4 regions of the Nonomuraea sp. NPDC050663 genome follow, and region 3 is predicted to be linked to each of the others. Evidence: riboswitches for the same ligand, from Rfam matches in the RefSeq annotation. Region 3 holds a riboswitch; each other region holds the start of a gene.
The links. A riboswitch is a leader RNA that binds a small molecule or an ion and turns the genes downstream of it on or off. The one in region 3 is predicted to bind thiamine pyrophosphate.
Positions count from the first base shown of each region.

Region 1 (5,693 bases), on a different contig from region 3:
GGCTCGTGCGCCGTGGCCTGGGCGATCAGCAGGTCGATCAGCTGGGGCGTGTCGGGGGCCAGTGAGGCGGCCGGAGGCACGGTCTCGTGCACGTGCTTGTAGGCCACCGCCATCGGGGTCTGGCCTTCGTACGGCTGCCGCCCGGTGATCAGCTCGAACAGCATGATGCCCGCGGCGTACACGTCGCTGCGCACGTCGGCGCCGCCCGTGGTCACCTGCTCGGGCGACATGTAGCCGATCGTGCCGATCATCATGCCGGTGCGGGTCTGGTTGGTCGCCTCGATCGCGCGCGCCAGCCCGAAGTCGACGACCTTGACCCGGCCGTCGTCGGTCAGCAGGACGTTCTCCGGCTTGACGTCGCGGTGCACCATGCCCGCCTGGTGGGCCGCGCCGAGCGCCGCCAGCACCGGGATCATGATCTCCAGCGCCTCTCGCGCGGACAGCCTGCCGCGCTCGCGCAGGATGTCGCGCAGGGTGCGACCCGGCACGTGCTCCATCGACAGGTACACCACGTCGTTGTCGGTGCCCTGGTCGAAGACGTGCACGACATTCGGGTGAGACAGGCTCGCCACCGACTTGGCCTCGCCGATGAACCGGCGCACGAAGGCGGGGTCCTCGGCCAGGGAGCGGTGCATCACCTTCAGCGCGACCGTGCGGTCGAGCCGGACGTCCAGGGCAAGATAGACGGTCGCCATTCCGCCGCGGGCGATCCGGGACTCGACGCGGTATCGCCCGTCGAGTAGCCGCCCGACGAGGGGGTCCGCAGTCGTCGTGTCCACGGAGCCGAGTTTACGGGCGATTTGCCACCGGGAGGGCAGGAGCATCCGAAACCGATGCCGTTTCGATGGCCGGAGCGCCTTCCCGCAGGTTGTTTCGGGCGGATGTGAGAGGTGAGGGCAAAGAGGCGGTCACGCCGAGGCCACCGCCGCCCGGCCCCCACCCTCCCGGGCTCACTCCATCGGCGACGACGCCAGCGCGTGGTGCCGTTTCGGGATGCGTCCCGCCTGCCTGGCCATGCGCCCCGACTCCACGGCCAGGCGCATCGCCCCCGCCATCAGCTCGGGGTCGCGGGCGCGGGTCACCGCGGTGGCCAGCAGGACGGCGTCGCAGCCCAGCTCCATCGCCAGCGCCGCGTCGCTCGCGGTGCCGATGCCCGCGTCGAGGATGACCGGCACCCCGGCGGCCTCGACGATCAGCTCGATGTTGTGCGGGTTGCGGATGCCCAGGCCCGAGCCGATGGGCGCGCCCAGCGGCATCACCGCCGCGCACCCCGCCTGCTCCAGCCTGCGGGCCAGAGCCGGGTCGTCGCCGATGTACGGCAGGACGACGAAGCCGTCGGCGACCAGCTGCTCGGCGGCGTCGAAGGTCTCGATCGGGTCGGGCAGCAGGGTGCGCTCGTCGGCGATGACCTCCAGCTTCACCCAGTTGGTGTCGAGGGCCTCCCTGGCCAGGCGGGCGGTCAGGACGGCCTCGCCCGCGGTGAAGCACCCGGCGGTGTTCGGCAGCACCTTGATGTCACGCTTTGTCAGGACATCGAGCACGGAACCCCGCACCCCCGGATCCAGCCGCCGCATCGCCACGGTCGTCAGCTCGGTCGCCGACGCGACCAGCGCCCGGTCGAGCACCTCCAGCGACGGAGCGCCGCCCGTGCCCATGATGAGCCGCGAGGCGAACTTCTCGCCCGCGATGATCAGGTCATCCACCTTGCACCGCCGTCAGCACCTCGACCCTGTCTCCTTCGTCCAGGGCGGTGGACTCCCACGCGCCCCGCCGTACCACCTCGTCGTTGACCGCGACGGCCACACCCGAGGTCTGCTCGGTCAGTCTCTTCACGGCCTGCGCCACGGTGATGCCCGCGGGCACCTCGTGCGCCGACCCGTTGATCGTCAACTTCATGTGAACCTCTCCGGTGAGCACAGCGCGGCCGGCTCGCTCGCCTCGCCCAGGACGATCGCGGCGGTGAGCGGGGCGAGCAGCACCCCGCCGCGGTGATGGCCGGTCGCCAGGGTCAGGCCCCGGTGCGGTCCGATCAGGGGAAGGTTGTCGGGGGTGCCGGGGCGCAGGCCCGCCACCGACTCGGCCAGCTCCAGCTCGGTGACCCCGGGCACCAGCTCGCGGGCGTCGCGAAGCAGTTCGTAGACGCCGCCCGCCGTCACCGTGGTGTCGAAGCCGAGCTCCTCCTGGGTCGCGCCCACGACCAGCTCGCCGTCGCCGCGCGGCACCAGGTAGACCGGGCGGCCGTGCACCAGGCCGCGCACGCACCTGGACAGCAGCGGCCTGGGGGAGCGCAGGCGCAGGATCTGGCCCTTGACCGGGCGCACAGGAACGTCGGCCAGCCTGCTGCTCCAGGCACCGGCGGCCAGCACCACCCGCTCGGCGTCGACGACCTCGCCGCCCTCCGTCACGACCGCGTCGGGCCGTACCTGCTCCGCCCTGGCGCGCACCAGGCGCACGCCCCGGCGGTCGATGGCCCTGAGCAGGGCCGCGGTGACCTTCCTGGGATCCACCCAGGCGTCCTGCGGCGCGTGGATGCCGCCGCGCACCGACGGGGCCAGCATCGGCTCCAGGCGCCGGCACTGGCGGCCGGTCAGGCGCTCCACGGGCAGGCCGAGCTTGTCCATGAAGGAGGCCAGCTCGTCGAGCACCGCCAGGTCGTCGGCGTCGAAGCCCACGTCGAGCGTGCCGTCGGTGCGATAGTCGAGCATCGCCGCCCAGTCGTGCGCCCCCGCTGCCCCGGCGGGCGCGGCGTCGGCGGCCAGTTCCGCGGCGAACGACGGCCACAGCCGCAGCGACTCCACCCCCAGCCGCAGCAGCGACTCCTCGGTGTAGTCGGTCTCGCTGGCCGGGGCGAGCATCCCCGCGGCCGCGTGGGAGGCGCCGGAGGCGGGCGCCGGGTCGACGACCGTCACCGGCCGCCCGGAGCGGGCCAGCCGCCAGGCCACGGAGAGCCCGGCGACCCCGCCGCCCACGACCACATCCATGTCCGCTCCCTTCGCCGGCATGATCCGGATCAGGTGTCTGCGGTCGAAGGCCCGCGAAGCCTTCCTCTCAGCCCGGTTCGGCCGGACTCCCGCGCGTCTTGCGGCTTCAGCCTACCGGTTAGGGTCTCAGTGTGAATCGAGTGGTGGTCGTCGGCGCCGGTCTGGCCGGGATACGCAGCGTTGAGGCCCTTCGCGGGCGCGGCTTCGAGGGACAGATCACCCTGGTCGGGCAGGAGAGACACCGCCCCTACGACCGTCCACCGCTGTCGAAGGCGGTGCTCATGGGCCAGAGCGACACGACCACCGTCGACTCCGACCTCGAGGCGCTGAAGGTCGACTTCCGCCCTGGCGTGGCAGCCAAGGGCCTGCGCGAGGGCGTCGTCGAGACCACCGAGGGCGAGCTGCCCTTCGACCGCCTCATCATCGCCACCGGCGCCGACCCGATCACGCTGCCCGGCGACGGCCCGCAGCAGACGCTGCGCACGATCGACGACGCCCACCTGCTGCGCGTGACGTTCGTGCCCGGCGCCCGCGTGGTCGTCATCGGCGCCGGCTGGATCGGCGCCGAGGTCGCCACCGCCGCCCGCAAGGCCGGATGCGCCGTGACGGTCGTCGAGGCCGGTCCCGCGCCGCTCAGCCACGTCCTCGGCTCCGAGATCGGCCTGCGCACCCTGCCCTGGTACGACAACATCGACCTGCGCCTGCGGACCATGGTCAGGGAGGTCGACGAGGGCGGCGTACGGCTGGCCGACGGCGAGTTCCTCGACGCCGACGTCGTGGTCACCGGCATCGGCGTGCGCCCGGCCGTCGAATGGCTGGCCGACGCCGACATCGACCTGCACAACGGCGTCGTCACCGACGAATACCTGCGCGCCTCCATGCCGGGCGTCGTCGCCGTGGGCGACTGCGCCAGCTGGTGGTCGCGCCGCTACGGCCGCCACCTGCGGGTGGAGCACTGGGACACCGCCCTCAGCGCCCCCGAGGTCGCCGCCGCCACCGTCCTCGGCGAGGAGCAGGCCTACGACCCGGTGCCGTACTTCTGGTCGGAGCAGTTCGGCCACATGGTCCAGTTCGCCGGAGACCAGCAGGGCGCCAGGCTGGTGTATCGCGGCGAGCACGAGCCGAAGTGGACTGCGTGCTGGCTCACCGACGACGACCGGCTGAGCGCCGTCCTCACCGTCGACCGCCCGCGAGACCTCGTCCAGGGCCGCCGTGTCATCGAATCCGGTCAGCATGTCGACGTGGCGTTGCTGGTGGATCCACAGGTACCTCTACGAGACTGTGTAGTTTGAGCAAGGACGGCATGTGGTAGTTGTGGTGTCGTGACGCTCTCTGTTGCACAGATAGACCGGGAGACCGAGCAGCTCGTCGACGAGTGGCTGACTCTCCCCGAAGTGGCCAAGCGCCTCGACCTGACGATCGGCCGGGCCAAGCAGCTCTTGAAGGACCACAAGCTCCTCGGCGTACGACGGGGCCCCGGCGGGCCGCAGGTGCCCGCCGCCCTCCTCGACGGCAAGGACGTGTGGAAGGGGTTGCCCGGCACCCTGACCGTGCTCTTCGACGCCGGCTACGACGACGTCGAGGCGCTGCGCTGGCTCTTCACGCCCGACGAGTCGCTGCCCGGCGCGCCCATCGACGCGATCAAGGCCGGCCGGCACACCGAGGTCAAGCGGCGGGCACAGGCCCTTGCTTTCTGACGCCAGGCTCTACCTCTGCACCGACGGACGACGGGAGCGCGGCGACCTGGCCGACTTCCTCGACGCGGTGCTCGCAGGCGGCGTCGACATCGTCCAGCTCCGAGAGAAGGGGCTGGAGGCGCGGGAGGAGCTCGCGCTGCTCGAGGTCTTCCGCGACGCCTGCGACCGCCACGGCAAGCTGCTGGCCGTCAACGACCGCGCAGACATCGCCTACGCCGCCCGGCCCGACGTGCTCCACCTCGGGCAGGACGACCTGCCGGTGGCGGTGGCACGCGACCTGCTCGGGCCCGACATCCTCATCGGCCGCTCCACGCACTCCGTCGAGGAGGCGTCGGCGGCGGCCGTGGAGGAGGGGGTCGACTACTTCTGCTGCGGGCCGATCTGGCCGACGCCGACCAAGCCGGGGCGCCACGCCCCGGGCCCGGCGCTGCTCAGGCACGCGGCAGGGCTGGGCGTCGAGCGGCCGTGGTTCGGCATCGGCGGCATCGACCTCGACAACCTCGACGAGGTCATGGCGTACGGCGTGCGCCGCGTCGTGGTGGTCAGGGCGATCACCGAGGCCGACGATCCCGGCGCCGCGGCGGCGGAGTTCGCCAAACGCCTGAGCCAAGCCGCCTGAGCCAAGCCGCCTGAGCCAAGTGGTCCCTTCTTCGAGCCGCGCAGCCTCCTGGTTGCGCGGCTCCCGACCTTCTCAGGTCTTGCGCGCCGTGGCGGCGATGGCCAGCTCGATGAGCGCCCGCCGCGAGCCGTCGGTGATCGGCGCGCCGTCCAGCGCGGTCAGTGCCTGCTCCAGGTAGTCGGCGATGAGGTCCTCGCACTCCTGCAGCGCCCCGGTGTCCTCGATGATCGCGCGCAGCGTGGTCACCCCCGCCGCGTCGAGCCCCGGGTCGCCCAGCAGCTCGCGGACGGTGGCCGCCTCGGAGGGGGCGGCGGCGGCCAGGGTGCGGGCCACGAGCATGGTGCGCTTGCCCTCCCGCAGGTCGTCGCCGGCGGGCTTGCCGGTCTCGACGGGGTC
Region 1 covers NZ_JBITGL010000002.1:805,310-811,002, forward strand. Annotated here, with positions in the region: gene pknB (Stk1 family PASTA domain-containing Ser/Thr kinase) at 1-779, opposite strand, end outside; gene ACIBH1_RS08500 (thiazole synthase) at 951-1,703, opposite strand; gene thiS (sulfur carrier protein ThiS) at 1,696-1,896, opposite strand; gene thiO (glycine oxidase ThiO) at 1,893-2,981, opposite strand; TPP riboswitch at 2,971-3,084, opposite strand; gene ACIBH1_RS08515 (NAD(P)/FAD-dependent oxidoreductase) at 3,113-4,273, shown strand; gene ACIBH1_RS08520 (Rv2175c family DNA-binding protein) at 4,304-4,678, shown strand; gene thiE (thiamine phosphate synthase) at 4,668-5,297, shown strand; gene ACIBH1_RS08530 (polyprenyl synthetase family protein) at 5,370-5,693, opposite strand, start outside.
Region 1: it holds a riboswitch for thiamine pyrophosphate, as region 3 does, so the genes downstream of both, thiO (glycine oxidase ThiO) here and ACIBH1_RS18720 (TenA family protein) in region 3, are expected to answer to the same signal.

Region 2 (5,693 bases), on a different contig from region 3:
TGGGACAGGACCAGGGCGCTGGCGCTGTTCAACGCGCTGGCGGAGGACAAGCCCGTGCCCAAGGAAGCGCTCCAGGTCAACTGAGTCTTTCAAGCGGTACGGCTGGCGCGGCCGTACCGCTTGAAGGTCGTCAGGACGCGCCCGCCGCCACCACGGCGGCCACCGCGCCCGCCATGATCGCCGCCTGGATGGAGGCGATCGTCTTGGCCACCGCCGCGCCCGCCCACTCGCCTTCGGCGATCTCCTTGATGCGCTTCTTGTCGGCGCCGGGGAAGGCCTTGCGCTCCAGCTTGACGGCGTGCATGACGGCGACCAGGACCGCCGTGCGCGGGTCGGGGTCGCTCCCGCCCAGCGCGCTGGCGATCCGCTCGCGCACGCCCGCCTCGATGGTGCCGTCGGCCTCCGGCCAGCGCTTCGACGGGAAGATCCCCAGCACCTTGCCCTGCTGCTCGGTCAGCACCCCGGCGTCGGCCAGCCGGGTGAGCAGCCGGTCGCGCAGCTTGCCCGCGTGCAGCCTGTTGACCCACCAGTCGGGCTTGCGCTGCTTGGTCTCCTCGACGATCCTGGCCAGCGCCCGGTCGAGCTCGCCGTCACCCACGGGCGTGGGGTCCTTGACCACCACGTGCTTGCCCTCGAGGTCGATCCGCTCGCCCAGGGCCAGCTCGGCCAGGAGCGCGCCGCCGAGCGCGAGGTTGAGGGAGGTCGAGTCGACGAGTTGCTTGCCGGCTTCCTCGCTGTGGGCGAGGAGGAGGAGTTCCTCCGCAATCGTGACGCTCATGCCGCGTAGTTTTCCACAGGCTGTGGACCATAATCTGGATGCATGCCGGAACTTCCCGAAGTGGAGTCGCTCACAGAGTTCCTCCGCGATCGTGCCGTCGGACACACCGTGGTCGGAGTCGACGTGGTCGGCTTCCAGGCTCTCAAGACCTTCGACCCGCCCGTCAGCGCGCTCGGCGGCCTGGAGATCACCGGGGTCAGCAGGCACGGCAAGTTCCTCGACCTCGACTGCGACGGGCTGCACCTGGTGATCCACCTGGCCAGGGCGGGCTGGTTGCGGTGGAAGGAAGACCTGTCGGGCGCCAAACCGGTACGACCGGGCAAGGGCCCGCTCGCCGTGAGAGTACGGCTCTCGCCGAACGAACTGGGCCTGGCTCCCGGCTTCGAGCTCACCGAGGCGGGCACGCAGAAACGCCTGGCCGTCTACGTGGTCAAGGATCCCGCCGAGGTCCCGGGGGTGGCCGCGCTCGGCCCCGACCCGCTGGCGCCGGAGTTCACCGTGGCCAAGCTGCAGGAGATCCTGGGCGGCAACCGCACGCAGATCAAGGGACTGCTGCGCGACCAGAAGGTGATCGCCGGCATCGGCAACGCCTACTCCGACGAGGTGCTGCACGCCGCGAAGATGTCACCCTTCAAGATCGCGGCGTCGCTCACCCCCGAGCAGGTCGCCGACCTGCACGAGGCCATCGTGACCACGCTGCGCGACGCGGTCGAGCGCGCTCACGGCCTGGCCGCCAAGGACCTGAAGGCGGAGAAGAAGTCGGGCCTGCGCGTGCACAACCGCGCCGGGCAGCCCTGCGACGTCTGCGGCGACACCATCCGCGAGGTGTCGTTCGCCGACTCCTCGCTGCAGTATTGCCCCACCTGCCAGACCGGCGGCAAGCCCTTGGCCGACCGCCGCATGTCCAAGCTGCTGAAGTGAGAAACTAGGACCCATGACGGTTCCCGAGATCCAGGCGCGTGAAGTGCCCGATGACGCCTACCTGCTCGATGTGCGCGAGCAGATGGAGTGGGTGTCAGGCCACGCGCCGAAGGCCGTGCACATCCCGCTCGGCGAGTTGCAGGCGAGGGTCGACGAGGTGCCCGCGGGCGAGACCGTCTACGTGATCTGCCGGGTGGGCGGGCGCTCCTACAACGCCGCGGCCTGGCTCAACCACATCGGCCGCCAGGCGATCAACGTCGACGGAGGCATGCAGGCCTGGGACGCCGCGCAGCTCCCGATGGTCAGCGAGACCGGCCAGGACCCGTTCGTCGCCTAGCGCATACCTCCGACATACCGCCGACTCCTACGGTGTTGGGCACCTGTCCAAGATCGAAGGAGTCGACATGAAGTTGAGATCCGTGTCCGCGCTGGCGGCGGGAGTCCTCATGGCGTTGACGGGCCTGGTCGTCACCGCTCCCGCGGCCTCGGCCGCCAGCGTTTCCGGGTGTGACAGCTCGAGGGTTACGGAGCACTACCTCGGCTGGGTGAAGGCCCGGGTCGTCATGTCGCGTGGCTGTGACGTCAAGTCCGGCTCCAACACCTACCGCAACCAGGACTTCGTCTCCTTCTCCCTCAAGGACACCAAGTGCGACAAGTCCGGTGTCCGGATCACCATCCACCGGGGGGACCTCGCGCTGTGGACGAAGTACAACGGCTCCGGGTGCGACGAGACCGTCACGGGGACAGGGTGGACCGGCGCCCAGTCCGGCAAGTGGTACGTCAATTTCAGCGGCGACAAGTACGGCCAGACCCCGAAGGTCACGATCAGCTAGCCCGAGTGGCCTAAAGCGGGGCGAATGGTGCATCATTGGCACCAAAATCAACGCGGGAGCTTGGGGCAACCAGGCTGAGAGGGCGACTACGGCTGTCGCCGACCGCATGAACCTGTCCGGGTAATGCCGGCGTAGGGAGAGTGTGATGACGCGCGTCGTCGATCAGCATCATGCCGAAGTCCCGCTGACCCTCGAGGGCGCGCCGCCCAAGGTGCTCGGCGTGCTCGACCAGGGTGCGCTCTGGGCCAACCTGGCCGTCAGCCTGCTGGGCTTCTCCGGAGCGCTCGCCCTGGTCAACGCGGCCCAGGGGGCCCCGCTCAGTCTGGCCGCGGCGCTGACGGCCACCGTCGTCGGCAGCCTGATCGGCACCGTGATGGTGGCGCTGTCGGCCATCCCCGGCACCCAGACGGGCCGGCCCTCGATGGTCCTGCTGCGCGGCCTGTTCGGGGCCAAGGTGTCGTACGTGCCCACGGTGCTGAACGTGGTCCAGATGCTCGGCTGGGGGGCCTTCGAGCTGTGGGTCATCGCCATCGGCTGCCAGGCGATCTTCGGCGACGCCGTGCCGTACGCGGTGTGGGTCATCGCGGCCGGGGTGCTGACCACGGTGCTGACGATCTGGCCGCTCGGCGCGATCCGGGTGCTGCGGCGCTACGTGACCATCGCGGTGATCATCGCGTTGGCCTACTACGCCTGGCGGTTCCTCGGCCAGGCGCCGCCGCAGTCGGGCGGCTCGTGGACCGGGTTCGGCCCCGCGGTCGACTACGTGATCGCCCTGTCGGTGTCGTGGGTGCCGCTGGCCGCCGACTTCGCCCGGCACTCGCGCAGCTCCGGCGCCGCCTTCGCCGGGGTGGTCGGCGGCTACACGCTGGCCCAGGTCGCCTGCCTGGGGCTGGGCATCTACGCGGTCGCGCTGACCGGCTCGGGCGACGTCTTCCCCACCTTCGTGGCGGTGCCGCTGGGCGCGCTGTTCTTCGGCATCCTCATCCTGCGCGAGACCGACCAGTCGTTCGCCAACGTCTACTCGACGACCATGTCGCTGCAGAACTTCCTGCCGCGCGTGGACCGGCGTGTCCTGTCGGTGATCGTGGGCGTGATCACGACGCTGATCGCGATCTGGGTCAGCGCCGACACCTACGCGTCGTTCCTGTCGGTGATCGGCGCCGTGTTCGTGCCGATGTTCGCCGTGCTCGCGGTCGACTACTTCGTCCTGGGCGGCAGGGCGCGCTGGAACACCGACGAGGACGCGCCCTCGCGCTGGTCGATGCTGATCCCGTGGGCGCTCGGCTTCGTCGCCTACTGGCTGACGACCTCGGCCGCGACGGTCGCGGGCTGGGACTCCTTCTGGACAGGCGTGCGCGACGCGATCGGCTTCGAGCGCCAGCCGTGGATGAACGGCGCGCTCGGGGCCTTCGTCGTCGCGGCGCTGGTGACGCTGCTCATCGGGCTGCTGCGCGGCTCTCGACGGTGAGCAGATGACGCTTGGCGGCGGCGCCTCCGGCGTAGCCGCCGTCGTCGGCGATGCGGTGGCAGGGCACGACCACGCACACGGGATTGGTCTGCAGCGCGTTGCTCACGGCGTGGAGCGCCTGCGGCCGCCCGATGCGCTCGGCGAGCGCCGCGTGGGTGGTCGTGGTGGAGTACGGCACGGCGACCATCATCTTGAGCACCGTGCGCGCGAACGGAGTGGCGAGTTGCAGGTCGGCGGAGAGGGTGAAGGTGCGAAGGCGCCCGGAGAAGTAGGCGTCGAGCTCGCGCCGCACCGGGTCGAGCCGGCGCGCGTCGGCGCCGATCGTGCCGCCGACCACGCGGCTGATGCGTTCGAAGACCACGTGCTCGTCCTCGTAACTGCAGGCCACGACGCCGCGGTTGGACGCCGCCAGCACGAGCGTGCCCACGGCGCCGGCGTAGGTGCCGAAGGCGATGTCGGGCGGACCATCGCCCCGGTAGGTGGGTGAGGTGACCCGCAACAGGGCTTCGAGGTCAGACATGGTGACGGCAGCGTATCGGACCATAGTGCCTGCGGAGCGCTCACGACCTCGGCAGTATGGAGATGTGAGTGGCGACTGGGATGACAGCTTGGCCGAGGCCGTGCTGTCCAGCTCGCCCAACGCGGTGGTGGCGCTCGACCGCGACCAGACGGTCCTGATGTGGAATCCCGCCGCGGAACGACTGTTCGGCTGGACGGCCGACGAGATGGTCGGCCGCAGGGCCCCGATCGTGCCGGAGGAGCTCACGGCCGAGCACAACGCCGTGCTCGAAAGGGTGCGCACCGGCGGCCAGGTCTCGCTGCGCACCAAGCGGTTCCGCCGCGACGGCACCCTGCTCGACCTGCGGGTCGACACCAGCGCGTTGTGCCAGGGCACCTCGGTGGTGGGTTACGTGTGCGTGCACCACCTGGTGCGCGACGACATCGCGGCGCGCAGCCGCGGAGCCAGGCGGGCGCAGCTGGTGCGCAAGCTGACCGACGTGGTCGGCGACATCAACGCGGCCCTGGAGCTACCGGCGGTGCTCGACAGGATCGCCGCCAGCCTGACCGAGCTGACCGGCGCCGACGCCGGGGGATTCGTGCTCATCGAGGGCGACCGGTTGCGCCTGGTGGCCTCGCACCAGCTGCCCGAGCAGCTCAAGGACGCCACGGCCGACCTGGACACCAGCCTCGTCGGCAAGCTGATGCGCACCGGCAAGACGGTCATGCTCGAAGGCCAGGAGCTCGACGACCTGATCTGGGCGCAGCTGCCGGGCCTGCACACCATCGCGCTGGGCCTGGCGGCGGTGGGCGGCCGGCCGTACGGCGGGCTCTACGCGCTGTTCTGCAAGCGCAAGCCGGGCCACGTGGAGCTGGAGCTCCTCGAACTGCTCGCCGGGCACGCGGGGATCGCCGTGTCGAACGCCGTCGCCTACCAGGACGCCGTGCGCCAGCGGGCGCACGAGCGGGCGGTCTTCGACGCCAGCGCCGACGGCATAGCGGTGCTCGACGCCATGGGCCGGGTGATCCAGTGGAACCCGGCGGCGGGCGAGCTGACCGGCTTCTCCAGCGAGGCGGTGCTCGGCGGCCCGCCGCCCTTCCCGCTGCCCGCGCCCGGCGAGAAGCTGACCGTGCAGCTGACCACGGGCCGCTGGCTCGACGTGGTCGCGGCGGAGATCGTGGAGACGGGGGAGGT
Region 2 covers NZ_JBITGL010000027.1:42,994-48,686, reverse strand. Annotated here, with positions in the region: gene ACIBH1_RS46090 (LCP family protein) at 1-84, shown strand, start outside; gene ACIBH1_RS46085 (GPP34 family phosphoprotein) at 131-778, opposite strand; gene ACIBH1_RS46080 (Fpg/Nei family DNA glycosylase) at 821-1,699, shown strand; gene ACIBH1_RS46075 (rhodanese-like domain-containing protein) at 1,713-2,036, shown strand; gene ACIBH1_RS46070 (hypothetical protein) at 2,104-2,532, shown strand; TPP riboswitch at 2,575-2,688, shown strand; gene ACIBH1_RS46065 (purine-cytosine permease family protein) at 2,678-4,000, shown strand; gene ACIBH1_RS46060 (methylated-DNA--[protein]-cysteine S-methyltransferase) at 3,969-4,520, opposite strand; gene ACIBH1_RS46055 (PAS domain S-box protein) at 4,519-5,693, shown strand, end outside.
Region 2: it holds a riboswitch for thiamine pyrophosphate, as region 3 does, so the genes downstream of both, ACIBH1_RS46065 (purine-cytosine permease family protein) here and ACIBH1_RS18720 (TenA family protein) in region 3, are expected to answer to the same signal.

Region 3 (5,693 bases):
TCTCCGGGCTCAGCGAGCACCAGCGGCGCGAGTGGCTGCGCATGTTCTACAACGACTTCCAGGCCTGCAGGCTGTCCAGCAGGCATTTCGGGGGCGGTCCCGCGCCGATGGCCGATCCGGCGAGGCCGACGCCGAGCGTGACGCAGGTCTACCCGATCTACCCGACGGCGACGGTCTCGGAGATCTCACCTCCTGGGTGGCGATGACGGCCCCGCAAGGGGTAGTGCTCAGATCATGAACACTGTCCTGCGTCGCAGGTGGCGATATGTCGCGTTGGTCCTCGTCCTGGTCGCGCTGTTAGCGGTAGGTCTGCGTCTTGCCTGGTCCTGGGTGGATCCGCTGGGCGAGCGCACCATCGACCGCAGCCAGCCCGTGCTGCTGCAGTCCATCCACAACCTGGCCCGCTTCGAGGCGGCGACCGGCAGCTTCCAGGTCGTGGTGGACCTGGAGAAGGACGCCAACTTCCTTCCCGCCTCGGTCAAGGGTGAGCGCACGCTCTTCGTCGGCGCCGGCAACGTCGACGCCTACGTCGACTTCTCCGGTCTGGCGAAGGACGCGGTGAAGGTCAACGAGGCCCGCACCGAGGCGAGCATCCGCATCCCCCGCGCCCAGCTCGAGAAGCCCAATCTCGACAACTCCCGCTCGTACGTCTTCGCCCAGCAGAAGGGCTTCGTCGACCGGGTCTCCGATTTCCTCGCGGGCTCCCCGCCCGACCAGCGTGAGCTCTACCTGCTGGCGGAGAAGAAGATCGCCGAGGCGGCGGTCTCCAGCGATCTGCGCAATCGGGCCGACACCAACACCAAGCTCATGCTGGAGGGCCTGCTGAAGTCGCTCGGCTTCACAAAGGTCAGCGTGACATTCACCGACGGCGCCTGAAAACACGCCAACAACAAATCTTGAAATAGCGGCATCCAACGGGACATGACGGTAGTCACGGGGGTTTTACTGATCGCGCTGCTCCAACCGCAGCCGCATCACGATGCGATCAGGTATGTCTCGCTGAAAGGTTGCCCGCTGATCTGCGGAGATTGGCGGCTGACCATGCACTCGGGCCGCGAGGTGCGGCTCGAGGATGCCCGTACGGCAAGCGACCACAGCAAAATGACCGCCGCTCCCATCGCGGTGAGCGGCGACGGTCATCATGTCGCCTATGTCGGCCGCTCCAACAAAACGCTTTATGTCTGGAAAATGGGTGACAAACCAATCACCGTCCCCGGCGCCACGGCAAGCACCCTGAAACTCTCGCAGAACGGCGGCCTCCTGGCCGCCGGAGACGGCGACGCCGTCCAGGTCGTCGACACCGCCACCGGGAGGACCCTGTGGCGGGCGGCCGAGCGGTTCGCGGGCTTCGGGGGAAGCCTCACCCTCACCAGGCGGCAGACCGCCGACCAGACGACAGAGCTCACCGTCCGCTCCCCCGCGGGAGCCGTCCTGAGGCGGGTCGTCCCGCCGCAGGTCGTGGCGGCCAACCAGCCGCTGGCCCTGAGCCCGGACGGCAGGCACGTCGCGCTCACCGTCAACCGCCTGCTGTTCGTCTACGACCTGGCCGCCGACCAGGTGCGCGCGGGCGTGCCCGTCAAACTGCCCGAGGACGTCTCGGCGATCGACTGGACCGGGACCGACACCCTGACCGTCCACGCCGAGCGCGCCAAGAAGGTAACGGTCATGACCTACGACGTCCGCACGGGGGCGGGCCAGGTCAGGGAGTCCTACCGGATCAAGGCCGACGCCTTCACGGCCGAGTTCTGCGGAGGCTGACGATGCGCCGCCTCCTCATCCTCTGCCTGCTCCTCACGGCCTGCACGGCGCAGCCGCCGCCCAGGGCCGCCGCGCCGCCCGACCCGGTCCGCCTCGCCTACGGGACCGGCTGCATCGACTCGTGCTCCCCCTGGACGCTGCTGCGGCGCTCGGGCAGGACCGAGCGCTTCCACGAGGCCAGGGCGCGGCCTGACGAGGAGATGAGCACCGGCCGCGCACCCCTGTCGGTGTCGGCCGACGGCCTCGTCCTCGCCTACTACCGCGACACGCGGCTCACGGTCCGCCATCTGACCGGCGCCGTCGTCGATCTCGGCCCTGTCCCCTTCGAGTTCCTGACGCTCTCGCCTGACGGCACCCGCCTGATCGGCTCGCGCGAGAACGGCCGGATCGAGCTGTTCGACACGACGACGGGCCGCCGCCTGTGGGTCGCGGACGACTCGGGCGGCGTCGCCTCGGTGAGCGGCGACCGGCTGCTGCTCACCCGGATGACCCTCCTCAACACCACGGACCTGGTCCTGCTCGGCGAGCAGGGCTCGCCGGCGCTCGTCGACACTCCGCCGCAGGTCGTGGCGGCCAACGCCCCGTTCGCCCTCTCCCCTGACGGCACCACGGTGGCCACGCTCGGCGCGGGCACGGGCCGGCTGCGCCTGTACGACCTGCGGACCGGGAAGATCACCCACGAGGCGCAGGCCACGGTGCCCGCCAAGCATCGCGTCGAGCACCTGTACTGGTCGGGCCGGGACGTGCTCACCGCGAGGTCGTGCCGTCGCACCGAGCACGCGGTGTTCCAGATCGACGCGCGCACCGGGCTCACCCGGACCCTGGACGCCTATAAGGCGCCCAAGTATGCCTACGACTGCGGGGAGGGCGAGTAATAGGGCATCTCCCTCATGTGGCGCGCCAGGCCTTAGCCAGATGATGGAAACATGTTCCCCGACATCGAGTACATGGCCATCAAGGGCCACATCGAGGACCTCCACCGCGAGGCCGCCGACGAGCGCCGCGCCCGCCAGGCGGCCGGGCGGCGCCACCACCGATGGGCGCCCAAGCGCCCGAAGGACACGTAGTCCGCTAGGGTGATCCATGACGCGGGGTGCCCTATTTGTCGCTTTGGGGCTGAGAACACACCCGTCGAACCTGATCTAGCTAGTACTAGCGAAGGGAACGTCATGTTCACCGATGACGTCTGGGCCCGCACGAGCACGCTGCTGGCCGCCATCCACGAGCACCCCTTCAACGCCGCCCTCGCCGACGGCACCCTGGACCGCGAGCGCTTCGCGTTCTACATCGTCCAGGACGCCCGCTACCTGGAGGCCTTCGCCAAGGCGCTGGCCACCGCCGCGGTGCGGGCGAGCGATCCCGACGAGATCGCCTTCTGGTCGCAGAGCGCCCACGGCGCCATCGCCGCCGAGCGCACCCTCCACGAGGGCTACATCGAGGAGTACGGCCTGACAGCGGACGACCTGTCCGGTGTGGCGACGTCGCCCACGGCGCTGGCCTACTCCTCCTGGCTGCAGGCCGTCGCGCTCGCCGCGCCGTACGAGGTGCTGGCCGCGGCGGTGCTGCCCTGCTTCTGGGTCTACCAGGACGTCGGCCAGGCGCTCGTCAAGCACAGCGGCGACGACCACCCTTACCGCGCCTGGATCGCCACCTACGCCGACCCGTCCTTCGAGGCCGCCGTCACCCAGGCCCGCGCGATCACCGACCGGCTGGCCGAGCGGGGCGACCGTACGGCCATGGCCGAGGCGTTCGTCAAGGCCACGGAGTACGAGTGGATGTTCTGGGACAGCGCCTGGAAGCTGGAGGCGTGGCCGACGAGCCGGTGGCTCTAGAGCAGCGCGCAGCCGATGTGCACCGGCACCCGCGTCGAGGTGCGGCCTGACAGCACGTCGTAGGCGTAGGCGTAGCCGTTGTACGGCTTGCCGGGCGACGAGCACTCCAGCTTGCCCGTCCGGTAGCCGAAGCTGCCGCCGCCGAAGCCCGCGTTGCGCTTGGCCGTGACCTTGCCCGACCACCACACCGCGTCGTTGTGCGACCAGCGGATGACCATGCGCACCTCGCCGAGGTTGAAGTGGCTGCCGTTGACCTGGATGCGCGGCAGCCGGTTGGCCTCGGGCCGGTAGCCGCTGATCCAGACCTTGGCCAGCACCTTGCGGTCGGAACTCGCCGCGTTGTCGCGCGCGACGCGGTTGCGCATGTCGGTGGTGACGCACACGTCGTCGCCGGCGAAGGCGTTGCGCCAGACGTACGGCACGGCGCACGTGTGGGGGCCGTAGGCGCCCTCGACCCAGCGGCCGGCGGCGTGGTGGTTGTCGGTGGCGACCTCGTCGCGCATCGCCGGCGTCACGCAGACCAGGTCGGCGGCACGGGCCACGCGCCAGACGTAGCCCTGCCGGCAGGTCTCGGGACCGGGTGCGGCCTGGGCCGCGGTGGTGGGCAGCAGCATCCCGGCGGTCAGAGCGGCCAGGGCCAGAGCGGTGCGCTTCATGGCACCGTTATGCACCCGGCCGCTTACAGACGGCCATCTGCAAGTGGCGTGTCAGGGAACCCTGATGATCAGGGCGTCGCCCTGGCCGCCGCCGCCGCACAGGCCGGCCGCGCCGAGCCCTCCGCCGCGGCGCTTGAGCTCGTGGGCGAGGGCGAGCACGATGCGCGCGCCGGAGGCGCCGATCGGGTGGCCGAGCGCGATGCCTCCGCCGTTGACGTTGACCTTGTCCATGTCGATGCCGAGCTCCTTGACCGACTGGAGCACGACGCTGGCGAACGCCTCGTTGATCTCGACCAGGTCGAGGTCGGACGCGGTCAGCCCTTGCTTGCCGAGGGCGTGCTTGATCGCGTTGGCGGGCTGCGACTGCAGAGAGGCGTCGGGGCCGGCGACGTTGCCATGGCGGCCGATCTCGGCGAGCCACGGCAGGCCGAGCTCCTCGGCCTTGGCCTTGGACATGACGACCACAGCGCAGGCGCCGTCGGAGATCTGCGAGGCGGAACCGGCGGTGATCGTGCCGTCGGCGGCGAAGGCGGGACGCAGGCGGGCCAGGGTCTCGGCGGTCGTGTCGCCGCGCACGCCCTCGTCGTCCTTGAACAGGCCCTTCTTCGGGATGTCGACGGGGACGATCTCGTCGTCGAAGACGCCGTTCTTGATCGCGGCGGCGGCGAGCTGGTGGGAACGGGCGGAGAAGGAGTCCTGCTCCTCGCGGCCGATGCCCAGGCGGCTGTTGTGCCGCTCGGTCGACTCGCCCATCGCGCACTGGTCGAAGGCGCAGAACAGGCCGTCGTGCGCCATCGAGTCGACCACCTGGCTGTTGCCGTACTTCACGCCCTTTCGCAGGCCGGGCAGCAGGTGCGGCGCGTTGGTCATGGACTCCATGCCGCCGGCGACCACGATGTCGAACTCGCCCGCGCGGATGAGCTGGTCGGCCATGGCGATCGCGTCGAGGCCGGACAGGCACACCTTGTTGATCGTGAGCGACGGCACGGTCATCGGGATGCCCGCGTTGACGGCGGCCTGGCGGGAGGGGATCTGTCCCGCGCCCGCCTGCAGCACCTGTCCCATGATCACGTACTCGACCTGGTCGCCGGTGATGCCGGACCGCTCCAGCGCCGCCTTGATGGCGATTCCGCCCAGGTCGGTGGCGGACAGGCCGGACAGGGAACCGAGCAGCTTTCCGATCGGCGTGCGAGCTCCGGCGACGATGACGGAACCAGACATGGGGACCTCCACTGGCATCAATGCGGCGTCCTTTGCCACGATAGTCGCATGCTGCTGCGCATCGATCACGTCGGCATCGCCTGCCACGATCTAGAGGCGAAGATCAAGCTGTTCTCCGAGCTGTTCGAGCTCGAGGTCGTCGCCCGGGAGGTGAACGAGGAGCAGGGCGTCAAGGAGGCCATGCTCCGCGTCTCCGGCGACTCATACATCCAGCTCCTCGAACCCC
Region 3 covers NZ_JBITGL010000005.1:375,872-381,564, reverse strand. Annotated here, with positions in the region: gene ACIBH1_RS18745 (hypothetical protein) at 1-206, shown strand, start outside; gene ACIBH1_RS18740 (DUF4230 domain-containing protein) at 235-876, shown strand; gene ACIBH1_RS18735 (hypothetical protein) at 1,189-1,758, shown strand; gene ACIBH1_RS18730 (hypothetical protein) at 1,761-2,633, shown strand; gene ACIBH1_RS18725 (hypothetical protein) at 2,685-2,825, shown strand; TPP riboswitch at 2,838-2,940, shown strand; gene ACIBH1_RS18720 (TenA family protein) at 2,928-3,590, shown strand; gene ACIBH1_RS18715 (hypothetical protein) at 3,587-4,246, opposite strand; gene ACIBH1_RS18710 (acetyl-CoA C-acetyltransferase) at 4,298-5,467, opposite strand; gene mce (methylmalonyl-CoA epimerase) at 5,516-5,693, shown strand, end outside.

Region 4 (5,693 bases), on a different contig from region 3:
TCACGTCGGTGCTCTTGCCGATGACGCATCCGCGCAGGTTCGTGCCCGGCCCGAGGTAGACGTTGTCGTGGACCACCGCCCGGTGCAGGAACGAGCCCTCGCGCACGACGGCGTTGTCGCCGAGCACGGTGTATTCGCGTAACTCGGCGCCCGCCTCCACCTTGGCGTAGTCGCCGATCAGCAGCGGGCCCTTGAGCACCGCCTCCGGGTCGACGGCGGCCGTCTCGGCCACCCAGACGCCCGGCGACAGCTCGAAGCCGCCGATGTCGAGCTTGACCCGCCCGGCCAGGGCGTCGGCCTGGGCCTTGAGGTAGCTCTCGTGCGTGCCGACGTCCTCCCAGTAGCCGTCGGCGACGTAGCCGTACAGCGGGGCGCCGCGCTCCAGGAGCTTGGGGAAGACGTCGGAGGCCCAGTCGACGGCCTGGCCGTCGGGCACCTCGTCGAGGATCTCCGGCTCCATGACGTAGATGCCGGTGTTGACGGTGTCGGAGAAGACCTGGCCCCAGGTGGGCTTCTCCAGAAAACGCTGGATGCGCCCGGCCTCGTCGACGATGATGATGCCGAACTCCAGCGGGTTGGGCACCCGCTTGAGCCCGATGGTGACCAGCGCGGAGTTCTCGCGGTGGAAGCGGATCATGTCAGACAGGTCGATGTCGGTGAGGGCGTCGCCGGAGATGACCAGGAAGCTGTCGTCGCGTAAGCGGCTGGCGGCGTTCTTCACGCTGCCTGCCGTACCGAGGGGCAGGTCCTCGGTGGCGTAGTGGAGGGTCATGTCCAGCTCGTCGCCGTCGCCGAAGTAGGAGCGCACCAGGGCGGCCAGGAACTGCACGGTGACGACGGTCTCGGTGAGCCCGTGCCGCTTGAGCAGGCGCAGCACGTGTTCCATGATCGGGCGGTTGACGACGGGAAGCAGCGGTTTGGGCTGGTTGGCGGTCATCGGGCGCAGCCGAGTGCCTTCCCCGCCCGCCATGACGACCGCCTTCACCCGATCACTCCTTCGTGTTCTGGACGGCTTTCGCGGCGCCTACGAGCTGTCGTACCTGTACCACATACAGCAGCCCCGCCCACCAGTACAGACCCACGCCCCAGACAGTGAAGGACCAGCCGATGATGCGGGAGAGATCGGCGTACCACGTGCCGGTGTGCGAGGCCAGGAACAGCAGCGGGAAGGCGTACATGAGGTTGGCCATCGCCGCCTTGCCCAGGAAGTGCACCTGGAGGGCGCGGTAGCCGTACTTGCGCAGGATCGGGGCGAAGCTCGCCACGAACAGCTCCCTGCCCAGGATGATCGCCACCAGCCACCACGGGATGACCTCACGCAGCGCCAGCCCCAGGATGGTCGCGAAGACGTAGAGCTTGTCGGCCGCCGGGTCGATGATGCGGCCCAGGCGGCTGGTCTGGTTGAACGCGCGGGCGATCTTGCCGTCGAGCCAGTCGGTGAAGGCCGCGGCGATGAGCAGGGCGATCGCCCAGCCGTCTGCCTTGGGGCCCAGCACCAGCCACAGGAAGACCGGGACGCCGAGCAACCTGAGGAAGCTCAGGATGTTCGGAATGGTCCACACGCGATCCTCGGCCGAAATCTCACTCACGGCTTCGACCCTACTGCGTGGGAACCCCAGGTCGAGGTGGCCGGGGTTGCCTAACCGGCGATCACCACGTTCAATATCACTCGACCGAACGCGGGAGCCCGGCGAACCGGGCTGAGAGGACGGCTGTGACGGCCGCCGACCGCTTGAACCTGATCCGGGTAATGCCGGCGAAGGGAGTTTGCGTGATGGGTGACGCGCGTTCTTCGAAGATCCACATCGATGGGGTGCCCATGCGCCGGGTGAGCCTGTCGGACGGCTCCCACCTCGACCTGTACGACACCTCCGGTCCCCAGGGGCACGACATCCGCTCCGGCCTGCCCCGGCTGCGCGAGGAGTGGATCCTGGAGCGCGGCGACGTGGCCCGCTACGTCGGCCGCCGGACGCGGCCGATCGACGACGGCTTCAAGGACCAGGACGCCTGGGCCCGCCGCGCCACCGAGACCTTCCCGGGCGACCCGCACCGACCGCTCAGGGCGACCGGCCGCCCGGTCACGCAGCTCGCCTACGCCAGGCGCGGGCAGATCACCCGTGAGATGGAGTTCGTGGCGATCCGCGAGGGTTTGACGCCCGAGTTCGTGCGCGAGGAGGTGGCCTCGGGGCGCGCCATCATCCCGGCCAACGTCAACCATCCCGAGTCGGAGCCGATGATCATCGGCAGGAACTTCCTCGTCAAGATCAACGCCAATATCGGCAACTCCGCGGTGACGTCGAGCGTCGCCGAGGAGGTGGAGAAGCTGACCTGGGCCACCCGGTGGGGCGCCGACACCGTGATGGACCTGTCGACCGGCCGCGACATCCACACCACCCGCGAGTGGATCATCCGCAACTCCCCGGTGCCGATCGGCACCGTCCCCCTCTACCAGGCGCTGGAGAAGGCCGGCGGCGACCCGGCGGCCCTGTCGTGGGAGATCTACCGCGACACCCTCGTCGAGCAGTGCGAGCAGGGCGTCGACTACGTCACCGTGCACGCCGGCGTACGGCTCGCGTACGTGCCGCTGACCGCCCGCCGCACGACCGGCATCGTCTCGCGCGGCGGCTCCATCATGGCCGCCTGGTGCCTGGCCCACCACCGCGAATCGTTCCTGTACGAACACTTCGAGGACATGTGCGCGCTGCTCGCCTCCTACGACGTGGCCTTCTCCCTCGGCGACGGCCTGCGGCCCGGCTCCATCGCCGACGCCAACGACGAGGCCCAGTTCGCCGAACTGCGCACCCTCGGCGAGCTCACCGCCATCGCGCACGCCCACGACGTCCAGGTCATGATCGAAGGCCCGGGACACGTGCCGATGCACAAGATCAAGGAGAACGTGGAGCTGCAGCGCGAACTGTGCGCCGACACGCCCTTCTACACGCTTGGCCCCCTGGTCACCGACATCGCGCCGGGCTACGACCACATCACCTCGGGCATCGGCGCGGCCATGATCGGCTGGTACGGCACCGCGATGCTCTGCTACGTCACCCCGAAGGAACACCTGGGCCTGCCCGACAAGGACGACGTCAAGACCGGGGTGATCACCTACAAGATCGCCGCCCATGCGGCCGACCTGGCCAAGGGGCACCCCCGGGCGCAGGCCCGGGACGACGCGCTGTCGCAGGCGCGCTTCGAGTTCCGGTGGCAGGACCAGTTCGACCTGTCGCTCGACCCGGACTCCGCGCGCGCCTTCCACGACGAGACCCTCCCCGCCGAGCCGGCCAAGACGGCCCACTTCTGCTCGATGTGCGGGCCGAAGTTCTGCTCCATGCGGATCACCCAGGACGTGCGCCGCTACGCCGAGGAGCGCGGCCTCACCGACACCGCCGCCCTGGCGGACGGCATGCGCGCCAAGGCGGCACAGTTCACCGACAGCGGCGGCCGACTCTACCTCGCCCTGACACCCGCCGGCGAGGCACACGCGGGTTCGCTGGCCGCGGACCGACCCGCGCCAGACCACGGCGCATTGGACGAGATCACCGCAGACGGGCCTACACGGGACGCGCCCATCGCAGGCGAGCCCACGCCGGACGCACCCACCGCAGGCAGGCCCACGCGGGACGCGCCTATCGCAGGCAGGCCCACGCCGGACGCGCCCACCGCAGACTTGGCAGCCCCGGACCTGGCAGCCCCAAACCCGGCCACCCCGGACCTGGCAGCCCCGGTCCGGCCTCCGCTGGCCTGAGCCTCCCCAAAGCTGGACCCGGCTTCGAACCCTCCCCCAGCGGAGCCGGGTCCTGAAACGCCTGTCCGCGGTGCGGCCGGGGGCCCGACGGGGGCCGGGCTCTCAGGCCGCGCCGCGGGCGGCGGCGACGAAGGCGCGGATCAGCGCACCGTCCTTGATGCCTCTCGACACCTCCACCCCGCTGGAGACGTCCGCACCCCACGGCCGCGCGGCCGCCACGGCCTCGGCCACGTTCGACGGGTTGAGGCCGCCCGCCAGCAGCCACTTCCCTGTGGCGCGGTCGCGGACCGCCGCCCAGTCCCACGGCTCGCCGGATCCCGCCCGCGGGGCGTCGACCAGCAGCATGTCCTCGCCGAACGCGCCGCACCGCAGGTCGGAGTCGAACGGCACCGCTCGCAGCAGGGGCAGGCCGAGGTCCTTCAGGTCGATGAAGTCCTGATGCGGGTGACGGCCGTGGAGCTGGATCGCCCGCACACCCGACGCCCGCGCCGCCTGCCGTACCTCGTCGGGGCTCTCCCCGTGGAAGACGCCGACGGTCAGCACATGGCCGGGCACGAGCGCGGCCAGCTCGGCGGCGCGCTCCGGCTCGACGCGGCGGGGGCTGACGGTCAGCATGAAGCCGATGGCGTCGGCGCCCGCCTCTACGGCGGCCTCGATGTGCTCGGGCTCGCGCAGCCCGCAGATCTTCACGAACACGCTGCCAGCCTATCCGAGCGGCGGTGAGGGATTCAGGGGTCATCAGCGGGGATGCGCAGCGCGAGGGCCGCCTCCGTGGCACGTGAGCCTGACGGCGTTCCCGCCCGGGCCTGGCGCTCCACCCCACGGTCGGGCCCACGCCATCGGGCCCACGCCATCGGGGACGTGCCGCCGGGCCCTGTCGTCGGGTCTGGGCCGTCGGGTCTGGGCCGTCGGATCCGAGCGGGAGGGTCCGAGCGGTCGGGCCCGTGCCGTTCGGGACCCTGCCCCTGGCGCTCAGCGCCTGACTGCGGCCCGGGGGGACCAGGACCACACCAGCAGCACCAGGATGAGGCCGAACAGCAGCACCCCGTTGGGCACGTGCACGTTGAGGCCGATGCCGAGCACGAAGTGCTGGGCGATGCCCAGGAGGAACAGGCCGAGGCTGGCCAGGGCCGGCCAGCCCGCGCCGCGGCCCGGACGCCAGTACAGGATGGCGGCGATGAGCTGCACCAGGCCGACCAGGTGGGCGACCATGCCCACCATCACGTGCGGCTCGGCGGCGGCCTGGTCGACGCTGAGCACGAACTCGGAGTCGTACGTGAGGGCGCGCCCGGCCATCGACGCGGCGACCAGCAGGGTCACGCCGTGGATGAGGATCAGGACGCGCAGGGTGTAGATGAGGCCGCCCGCGACCGGCCTGGCCGCCGCGACAGGGGCAACGGTTTGCATGTGGATCCTTCCGATAGAACGTCAGGTCCACATGGTGATGCGCGCGCCCGCTCATGGTCGTCCGCCTGCCGGGTGAGTGGGGACTACACCGGCAGGCGGATGCCTCAGGCCTGCCTGTGTACGGGGCGGAAGTCGGCGTCGACGAGGCCCATCCGGTAGGCGAGCACGGCGGCCTGGGTGCGGTTGCGCAGGCCGAGCTTGTCCATGGCGGCGCCGACGTGGGACTTGACGGTCGTCACCCCGACGTGGAGCCGGTCGGCGATCTCGGCGTTGGACAGGCCCGCTCCGACGAGAGTCAGCACGTCGACCTCGCGATCGGTCAGCGTGGACGGCACGGCCAAGCTCGCGACCTCCTCGGCGGCCACCGCCCGCTCCACCACCCGTCGCAGCACGCTCGGGGCCAGCAGCTGCTCGCCCATCGCCGCCCGGCGCACGGCCTCGACCATGAGCTCGGGCTCGTCGTCCTTGACGAGGAAGCCGACCGCTCCTATACGTAGCGCGGCGTAGACGTTGGAGTCTTCGGCGAAGGTGGTCAGGACGA
Region 4 covers NZ_JBITGL010000003.1:864,916-870,608, forward strand. Annotated here, with positions in the region: gene ACIBH1_RS12955 (sugar phosphate nucleotidyltransferase) at 1-985, opposite strand, end outside; gene ACIBH1_RS12960 (CDP-alcohol phosphatidyltransferase family protein) at 990-1,589, opposite strand; TPP riboswitch at 1,670-1,782, shown strand; gene thiC (phosphomethylpyrimidine synthase ThiC) at 1,775-3,745, shown strand; gene ACIBH1_RS12970 (phosphoribosylanthranilate isomerase) at 3,848-4,441, opposite strand; gene ACIBH1_RS12975 (hypothetical protein) at 4,718-5,152, opposite strand; gene ACIBH1_RS12980 (response regulator) at 5,257-5,693, opposite strand, start outside.
Region 4: it holds a riboswitch for thiamine pyrophosphate, as region 3 does, so the genes downstream of both, thiC (phosphomethylpyrimidine synthase ThiC) here and ACIBH1_RS18720 (TenA family protein) in region 3, are expected to answer to the same signal.